DNA from 4 places in the Martinezella sp. CNPSo 3732 genome. Region 2 is predicted to be linked to each of the others. Evidence: predicted binding sites of a transcription regulator. Region 2 holds the regulator's gene; each other region holds the start of a gene.
What was found. The regulator LexA, encoded in region 2, represses DNA repair genes until DNA is damaged. The targets are predictions, from matches to a motif close to TGTTCNNNNTGTGTTCNG.

Region 1 (2,204 bases), on a different contig from region 2:
TTGTCCGTTTCCGTTGCTTTGGGCGGAAAGATTAGACCGCCATTGTGACCGCTGAGGATCAGCATCCCTCAGATGCCGAGATCGAGTTGGGGCTGTAAGCTCCCATCGCCGGCCTCTTCGTTCGTCAAAGACGAAAGCGTGATGCCGAGCAGCCGGATTGGCCGCGCAAACGGATGGACGGTTGCCAGAAGCGCCGACGCTGTCTCAAGAACAGCGCCAACGTCCGCGACCGGCAAGGAGCCTGTCCGGCTGCGTGTCGCCTGGGTGAAGTCCGAATATTTGATCTTCACGGTCACCGTCTTGGCGCTGAAACCGCCTGTTTCGCAGTAGCGCCAGACCTTCTGCGCCAAGGGTCGCAGCTCCGCCCTCGCCAGCTCGAGATCGTCGATATCCTCAGCGAACGTATCCTCTGCGCCAATGGATTTGCGGATACGGTCGGGCTTCACCTGGCGTTCGTCGATGCCGCGGGCAATGCCGTAGAAATAGGGGCCTGCCTTTCCGAAATGCTCCTGCAGGAAGGCGAGGGATTTCGATTTCAGATCCAGCCCGGTTTCGATCCCGTATTTGTGCATGCGCTCGGCGGTCGCCGGCCCGACGCCGTGGAACTTCTTGACGGGAAGCGTTTCGACGAAGGCCGGCCCATTCTTCGGCGTAATGACGGCCTGGCCGTTCGGCTTGTTGAGGTCGCTTGCCATCTTGGCAAGAAACTTGTTGTAGGAAATGCCGGCCGAAGCGTTGAGCCCTGTGACCTGCTTGATCTTGGTCCGGATCTCCAGCGCGATCTCGGTGGCGATTTCCATGCCCTTGTTGTTCTGGGTGACGTCGAGATAGGCCTCGTCGAGCGACAGCGGCTCGATCATCGAAGTATATTCGGCGAAGATCTCGCGGATCTGCTGCGACACTGCCCTGTAGACATCGAAGCGCGGCGGCACGAAAATCAGATTCGGACATTTGCGTTTTGCCGTGACCGAAGGCATCGCCGAGTGAACCCCAAAAGCGCGGGCCTCGTAGCTTGCGGCAGCCACGACGCCGCGTGCCGCCGACCCGCCGACCGCAAGCGGCTTGCCGCGCAGCTCGGGATTGTCTCGTTGTTCGACCGACGCATAGAACGCATCCATATCCACATGGATGATCTTTCGGAGTGGGCTCGAGCTCGTGTCGTTCATAGGGATCTCGGTCATCACACAGTAGGTTCAGCGCGGCTTGTTAACGCAAGGGCTGAAACAAATGCAGAACATATCATCCTCGATGACGATATCAAACCGGCTCAGTCGCGCGCCAGAGAGACGCGAGTGAATCTCTCTGTGACAGTCATTCGCAAATACCACCTTGAGATGCCTTCGAGGCTTCTTATCTCTTGTCCGTCCCCCAAAACGGAGCCTCAAGATGGGCCAAATCGCAACTGAACCGCTTTCCGACCTGCTGATGGAAATACTACCGCCCGAGCGCGACGAGGAATCCCGAGCGGATGGCACCGCATGTCTGTGCTGCCGAAGGCAGCGATCGGCGCGGAAGATGGATGAGGACGGCTGCGGCATATGTGACGAATGCCTGGCACCATGACGGACGGCGCGCCGCAGCCGCTGCCCGCCGAATTGTCGGACTTCGAACATGCGCTTGCGAAGCTGCCTGACGGCTATTCGGAGGGACGTTTTCAAAATCGCCCCTGGGGTGTGACGGTCAGGCGATCGGCTGACGGGAAACGGATCTGGCTCTATGGCGAGGAGCTTGGCGGGACCGATGTCGTCAGTTTCAATCTCTATGTGCTCTCCGGGGCGAGCCTCACTCTCAAGCCCTGCGAAATGTCCTCATCGAAGGTCATAGACTTCGTTTTGGGCTTCATCCCGACTCCAATGCAGCAGCCGATATAAGCCCGCAACTTTGTCGGCCGGCAATAACCCCTTCTCATTCAGCGGGTGGAGAGCGGCGGCGGAGGCGGCTGCGTGGTGGAGCCGGGACCGAGCGAGCGCTGGACCATCACGGTATCGGCCCAGCGGCCGTAGCGATAGGCAACGGCTGGCAGAAGGCCGACGCGAACGAAGCCGAAGCGCTCGTGCAAGGCGAGAGAGGCCGCGTTGTCGGCGTCGATATAGCCGATCATCTGCCGGAAGCCGGCCGCCGCGCAGGCGTCGATCAGTCCGCGCATCAGCAGGCTCCCGACACCCTGGCCGACATGGTCGTGATGCACATAGATCGAATGCTTG
Region 2 (2,204 bases):
CCTCCCCCACCCGGAAACGATAAGCCTGGTCGCGCGCTACGAAAACATTGCCATCCACGATGCTCTTCTCGTATTGCTCCGGAGATGCGACGCCCAGAGGTTCGAGATAGGTTTTATCGGCAAAGAAGACGCAGGCATTCTGCGTGCCAAAGGGATGGCGCGCATCCGGAGCTACCGTGAAACCGAGCTTGCCGAGGCGTTCGCGTGCCAGAGCGATGTTGACGGTCGGCAGCACGAGATGATCCAGCGGATGCGGAGACGAAATCATGGCTTCTCCTGTTTGCTTGCGGAAGCAGATTTGCGCCCATCGCCCGCGCAATTCAAGATGGAAGCATGGAACACCCGGAGCACACGACATGGATAGAAGGCAATCTCGCAAACGTGATTGCTGATTCTCTGCCATGGCCGGCTCATGCAGTCGCGCGGCACGTTCGTCCAAATGCTCGGCGCATGGGCTGAACGACAAAGTCGCGGAAGCGAGTAGAGCGGCATTTCCCTTATTTTTCTGTGGATTAACGCAGATACGGCGCCCCGATGTTCCGAGCCGATCCATTCGCAAATGGTAATTATTTAACTGACCTCACAAGGCTTTACCGAAATTTAAGCACTTGCGGAACACATATGGAACATATAGTGTCCGTTCTGGATTTGTTTCACAGCTTTTCTTGATTCTGGGGTTCCAAGACGATGTTGACGCGCAAGCAGCAGGAACTGCTTCTCTTCATTCACGAACGCATGAAGGAATCCGGTGTGCCGCCATCTTTCGACGAGATGAAGGATGCACTGGATTTGGCATCCAAATCCGGTATCCATCGTCTGATCACGGCGCTGGAGGAGCGCGGCTTTATCCGCCGGCTACCGAACCGGGCTAGGGCCCTTGAAGTCATCAAGCTCCCGGATGCCTATAATCCCAGCCTTCAGCCGCGTCGCGGCTTTTCACCGAGCGTCATCGAGGGTAGCCTCGGCAAGCCGCAGCCCGTTGCCCCGCCCGCTCCGTCGAAAGTGGCTAATGACGATCACAACGGCTCGGCGTCTGTGCCCGTGATGGGCCGCATCGCAGCCGGCGTTCCGATCTCGGCCATCCAGAACAATACGCACGACATTACCGTTCCCGCCGACATGCTCGGATCTGGCGAACATTATGCGCTTGAAGTTCGCGGGGATTCGATGATCGACGCCGGAATTTTCGACGGCGATACGGTCATTATCCGCAATTCGACGACGGCCAATCCCGGCGATATCGTCGTTGCACTCGTCGACGATGAAGAAGCGACACTGAAGCGCTTCCGCCGCAAGGGTGCCTCCATCGCGCTCGAAGCCGCAAACCCGGCCTATGAAACCCGCATCTTTGGGCCGGACCGGGTCAAAGTTCAGGGCAAGCTCGTGGGCCTTATTCGTCGCTATCACTGACCGGTGAATTGTCGACGACGGGTGACGCTGGCGCAATTGGCGCGTCGAATGTGCCAGTGCGCCAATTATAAATTCGATGCCTGGTCCATGGACGTTGCGGGTTCTCGAATGCGGCTGAGATAATGGGCTTGTCTGCGGTAAGTATCATTTCGATGGAGCCGGTTTTACGCAATGTCGCACCGGTTATGAGCATTGCTCCGGAACGGCAATGGTCCAGCCGCAGCCGGATTGGCGTCACGACAAAATTCCCCGTGTCGCAAGCCGGGGACAAGTAAGCTGCATTTTCGATGGTTACCAATATCGAGCCGTTTTCTAGCATGGCTACGCACCATGCTCCCTTCTGGCAGGCAAAGCTTCCCTGCATGGTGCGATCCAGGGCTTCCGCCATTGCGGTGCGGACCGCCTTCTGCTCTTCGTTACTTAGTCGTCTATGCCGATCCGTCTTGCTGATCTGCGGAAGCCGGTTGTCGGCCGCAAGCATGGTCGGCGGTTGATGTTCGGCCGCGACGAGCGCTTTCTGCCATTGCTCGAAGATGAAGGCCTGCGGTCTCTCGCGATTGGTGGCGAGGATATCGTCCTGGCGCAGGGCAACGAGAATGCCATCTTCCGAGATCATCAGATCCGGCTTCGGTACGCCGGAGCCGAACGCGGCCACGCCGACAGATGACAGCAGCAGCAACAGGCCCAGATGGCGAAGCCGGGTCCGCAGCATGCTCATGATCAGGAAGCCAGCGATGAAAGTGGGCATCAGCCAGCCGGGCTGGCGTCCGAAGGTAATATCGCCTCCCCACCCC
Region 3 (2,204 bases), on a different contig from region 2:
CGCCGCGCCATGACGTATGGCTTCCGCGAGATCGTAGCCGGCCATCAGCGCCGACAGAACGCCGGACGCAAGCGAATCTCCCGCACCGGTGACATCGGCGACATCCTCGACGATAGGCGGCTGCAGGCCGACGATGGCATCACGCGAGAATGCGATCAGGGGGCGTTTCCCGCGGGTGATCACGCCGTTGCGCAGGCCGAGCGCCCGCAAAGCACTCACCCATTCGCGCGGATCCTCCGGACGGATTTCAGTCAACGCCGTGGCTTCGGCTTCGTTGAGGAACAGGTGACCGATGCCGGCAAGGCTCGGCTTCAGTCGCACGACCTTTGCCGGCGAGATGGCGATGGCGGCGACCGGTTTTCCGCATAGGGCAGCTCTTGCCGCAATCGCGCCTAAGGTTTCGGCAGGCAGATTGGCGTCGCAGAGAATGAGGTCGGTCTCATCGAAGGCATCGCGAACGGCGCGAATCGCCAGGCGTCGCGGAACGAAGAGTTTGTAGAGCTCCATATCCGCGAGCGCGATGACAAGATTGCCGTCATTCTCAAGAATGGCCGTATAGCTCGGCGTTTTGCGATCGAGGAAGACGAAGGGCTTGTCGTCAATGCCGGCGTGGCTTGCGGCCTCGGCCACCATCTCGCCGCAGGGATCGCCGCCGCGCGGCGAGATCAGCTTTACGTCAAAGCCCAGACGGGCAAGATTTCGGGCCGCATTGAAGCCGCCGCCGCCAGGCTCCTCGAACCATGCGCCGGGGTTGCTGGCGCCGGACACCGTGTCGCCGAAGATGCGGCCGCGACGATCGATATGGGCGCCACCAAGAACGAGAATCTTTTTCGCCATAGGGTTATCCTCAGCAGCCTAAAAGGCGAATCGAGCGAGCCGCAAACATCTCGCAATTCACCGTTTCGGGCATGTAAGTGCCTGGGAAGAAAGAAGAAAACAAAAATAGAACAGAATTCATTTTACCTTTTTCTTTCAATCGCTTGTTGTGCTCTTGCGATATGAGAACAAATCGAGTACACAATTCTCATCAGCGGCGACATTGCTAGAGCGGCTTCAATAACCTAAAGGTGGATCGAATGTCTCAGAATTCTTTGCGGCTTGTAGAGGACAAATCGGTGGATAAAAGCAAGGCACTTGAAGCGGCACTCTCTCAAATTGAGCGGTCGTTCGGCAAGGGCTCGATCATGAAGCTCGGCTCTAACGAGAACGTGGTCGAAATCGAAACGGTTTCCACCGGCTCTCTGAGCCTCGATATTGCCCTCGGCATTGGCGGCTTGCCGAAGGGGCGCATCATCGAAATCTACGGGCCGGAAAGCTCGGGTAAGACGACCCTGGCGCTGCAGACCATTGCAGAAGCCCAGAAGAAGGGTGGCATCTGCGCCTTCGTGGACGCGGAACATGCGCTCGATCCGGTCTATGCCCGCAAGCTCGGCGTCGACCTGCAGAATCTTCTGATCTCGCAGCCCGATACCGGCGAACAGGCGCTCGAAATCACCGACACGCTGGTGCGCTCCGGCGCTATCGACGTTCTGGTCGTCGACTCCGTTGCGGCTCTGACACCGCGCGCCGAAATCGAAGGCGAAATGGGCGACAGCCTGCCGGGCCTGCAGGCCCGCCTGATGAGCCAGGCACTGCGTAAGCTCACGGCTTCGATCTCCAAGTCCAACTGCATGGTGATCTTCATCAACCAGATCCGCATGAAGATCGGCGTCATGTTCGGCTCGCCGGAAACGACGACGGGCGGTAACGCGCTGAAATTCTACGCCTCGGTTCGCCTCGATATCCGCCGCATCGGCGCGGTCAAGGAGCGCGAAGAGGTGATCGGCAACCAGACGCGCGTCAAGGTCGTCAAGAACAAGATGGCGCCGCCCTTCAAGCAGGTCGAATTCGACATCATGTATGGCGAAGGCGTTTCCAAGACCGGCGAGCTAGTCGATCTCGGCGTCAAGGCGGGCATCGTCGAAAAGTCCGGTGCCTGGTTCTCCTATAACAGCCAGCGCCTCGGTCAGGGCCGCGAGAACGCGAAGATCTTCTTGCGCGACAATCCGGATTTGTCTCGTGAGATCGAGCTGTCGCTACGTCAGAATGCCGGCCTCATTGCCGACCGCTTCCTGCAGAATGGCGGTCCCGATTCCGGCGACGACGGCGATGCTTCCGGCGAATAAGGATTTTCAGGAGCAATTCCCGGCTTAAGACTGAAGCTA
Region 4 (2,204 bases), on a different contig from region 2:
GATGGACCATGTGAAAAGCATCAACATTGCGGGTGACTCCACCTTCGCCATGAGCCTCGAGGCGCAGAACCGCGGCTACAAGCTTTTCCACTATACGCCGGAGCGGCTGAGCATGCGCGATGGCAAGGTCTATGCCTCCGTCGAGCCGATGATCCTGCGCGACGTCAAAGGCGATCACTTCGAGCTCGGCGAGCCGGAGCGCGTCGATCTCTCGACCATGGACGTGGTGCTGCTGCGCCAGGACCCGCCCTTCGACATGGCCTATATTACCTCGACGCATCTGCTCGAGCGCATCCACCCGAAGACGCTCGTCGTCAACGATCCGGCCTGGGTGCGCAATTCGCCGGAAAAGATCTTCGTCACCGAATTCGCCGATCTCATGCCGAAGACGCTGATCACCCGCGATCCGGCTGAAATCCGTCGTTTCCGCGATGAGATGGGCGACATCATCCTGAAGCCGCTTTACGGCAATGGCGGCGCCGGCGTCTTCCACTCGACACGTGACGACCGCAATCTCTCGTCTCTCCTCGAAATGTTCGGTCAGCTCTTCCGCGAACCCTTCATCGCCCAGCAATATCTGCCCGACGTGCGCAAGGGCGACAAGCGCATCATCCTTGTCGATGGCGAGGCAGTCGGCGCGATCAACCGCGTGCCCGCTGAGCATGACGCCCGCTCCAACATGCATGTCGGCGGCCGTGCCGAAGCCACCGAGCTGACGGCGCGCGAAAAGGAAATCTGCGCCCGCATCGGACCGGCGCTGAAGGAACGCGGCTTCCTGCTCGTCGGCATCGATGTCATCGGCGACTATATGACCGAGATCAACGTGACATCGCCGACCGGCATCCGCGAAGTCAAGCGCTTCGGTGGCGCCGATATCGCCAGCCTGCTCTGGGATGCGATCGAAGCCAAGCGAGCCTGATCAACAGTTCCCGCCACGCTTTCAGCTGAACGATCTATTCATCTCCCGTATGTCGTTGATTTCGATATGCGGGGTGAAATTTTGTTCGTTTATTGTTCTTGTTTCATTCCTTGTCTTGTGCCAGATTGCAACCCGAAGTTTGCTGATCGGGGCACATAACGGCAAACGGGTTTGGCGACAGGGGATAAGCATGGTAGCGCGCGTCAGTACGGTTGCGTTTCAGGGCATTGAGGGCGTACCCGTCGAAGTGCAGGTGATGATCGCGCCGGGCAAGGTGCTGATGCACATCGTCGGCCTGCCGGACAAGGCCGTGGCCGAGAGTCGGGAGCGGGTTCAAGCGGCATTGCACGCCTCTGGTCTCGCCCTGCCGCCAAAGAAGGTCACGGTCAATCTCGCGCCGGCGGATCTGCCCAAGGAGGGCAGTCACTTCGATCTCGCGATCGCGCTCGGTCTGATGGCGGCGCTTGGCGCGATCCCCGCGGATGCCCTGTCGTCTTACACTGTCATCGGTGAACTCAATCTCGACGGCACGATCGCGCCCGTTGCCGGCGCGCTTCCGGCGGCGATCGCCGCCAATGCCATGGGCAAGGGGCTGATCTGCCCGGCCGAAAGCGGGCCGGAAGCCGCCTGGGCCGGCAAGGAGATCGATATTCTGGCGCCACGCAGCCTGATCGCGCTCGCCAATCATTTCCGCGGCACGCAGGTCCTGTCGCGACCGGAACCGTCAGTCCGTGCCAATGCCGCCAATCTACCCGACCTTGCCGATATCAAGGGGCAAGAAAGTGCCAAGCGCGCCCTGGAAGTGGCGGCGGCCGGCGGCCATAATCTGTTGTTTGTCGGACCGCCGGGTTCCGGCAAATCCATGCTCGCCTCGCGCCTGCCGTCGATCCTGCCGCCCTTGTCGACGAACGAGTTGCTGGAGGTGTCGATGATCCATTCGATCGCTGGCCAGCTTTCCGGCGGCAAGCTCTCCGATCGTCGCCCCTATCGCGCGCCGCATCACTCCGCCACGATGGCAGCACTCGTCGGCGGCGGCATGCGCGCCAGGCCCGGCGAAGTCTCGCTCGCCCATCACGGCATTCTCTTCCTCGACGAACTGCCGGAATTTTCGCCGCAGGCGCTCGATGCGTTGCGCCAGCCGCTCGAAACCGGGGAGTGCGTCATTGCGAGAGCAAACCACCGTGTCTCCTATCCGGCTGGCATCCAGCTTGTCGCGGCAATGAACCCGTGTCGTTGTGGCATGGCCGGTGAACCGGGCCACACCTGCGCCCGTGGACCACGTTGC

Region 1: the regulator LexA is predicted to act here: its motif matches at 1,220-1,237, upstream of dinB (DNA polymerase IV).
Region 3: the regulator LexA is predicted to act here: its motif matches at 933-950, upstream of recA (recombinase RecA).
Region 4: the regulator LexA is predicted to act here: its motif matches at 1,002-1,019, upstream of AC13RM_RS20605 (YifB family Mg chelatase-like AAA ATPase).

Annotation. Positions count from the first base shown of each region.
Region 1 covers NZ_JBXSOO010000033.1:16,922-19,125, forward strand. Annotated here, with positions in the region: gene dinB (DNA polymerase IV) at 69-1,166, opposite strand; gene AC13RM_RS30215 (hypothetical protein) at 1,548-1,871, shown strand; gene AC13RM_RS30220 (GNAT family N-acetyltransferase) at 1,910-2,204, opposite strand, start outside.
Region 2 covers NZ_JBXSOO010000006.1:36,152-38,355, reverse strand. Annotated here, with positions in the region: gene AC13RM_RS13740 (VOC family protein) at 1-268, opposite strand, end outside; gene lexA (transcriptional repressor LexA) at 688-1,410, shown strand; gene AC13RM_RS13730 (ComEC/Rec2 family competence protein) at 1,391-2,204, opposite strand, start outside.
Region 3 covers NZ_JBXSOO010000008.1:165,654-167,857, forward strand. Annotated here, with positions in the region: gene AC13RM_RS16350 (carbohydrate kinase family protein) at 1-837, opposite strand, end outside; gene recA (recombinase RecA) at 1,077-2,165, shown strand.
Region 4 covers NZ_JBXSOO010000013.1:108,418-110,621, reverse strand. Annotated here, with positions in the region: gene gshB (glutathione synthase) at 1-919, shown strand, start outside; gene AC13RM_RS20605 (YifB family Mg chelatase-like AAA ATPase) at 1,110-2,204, shown strand, end outside.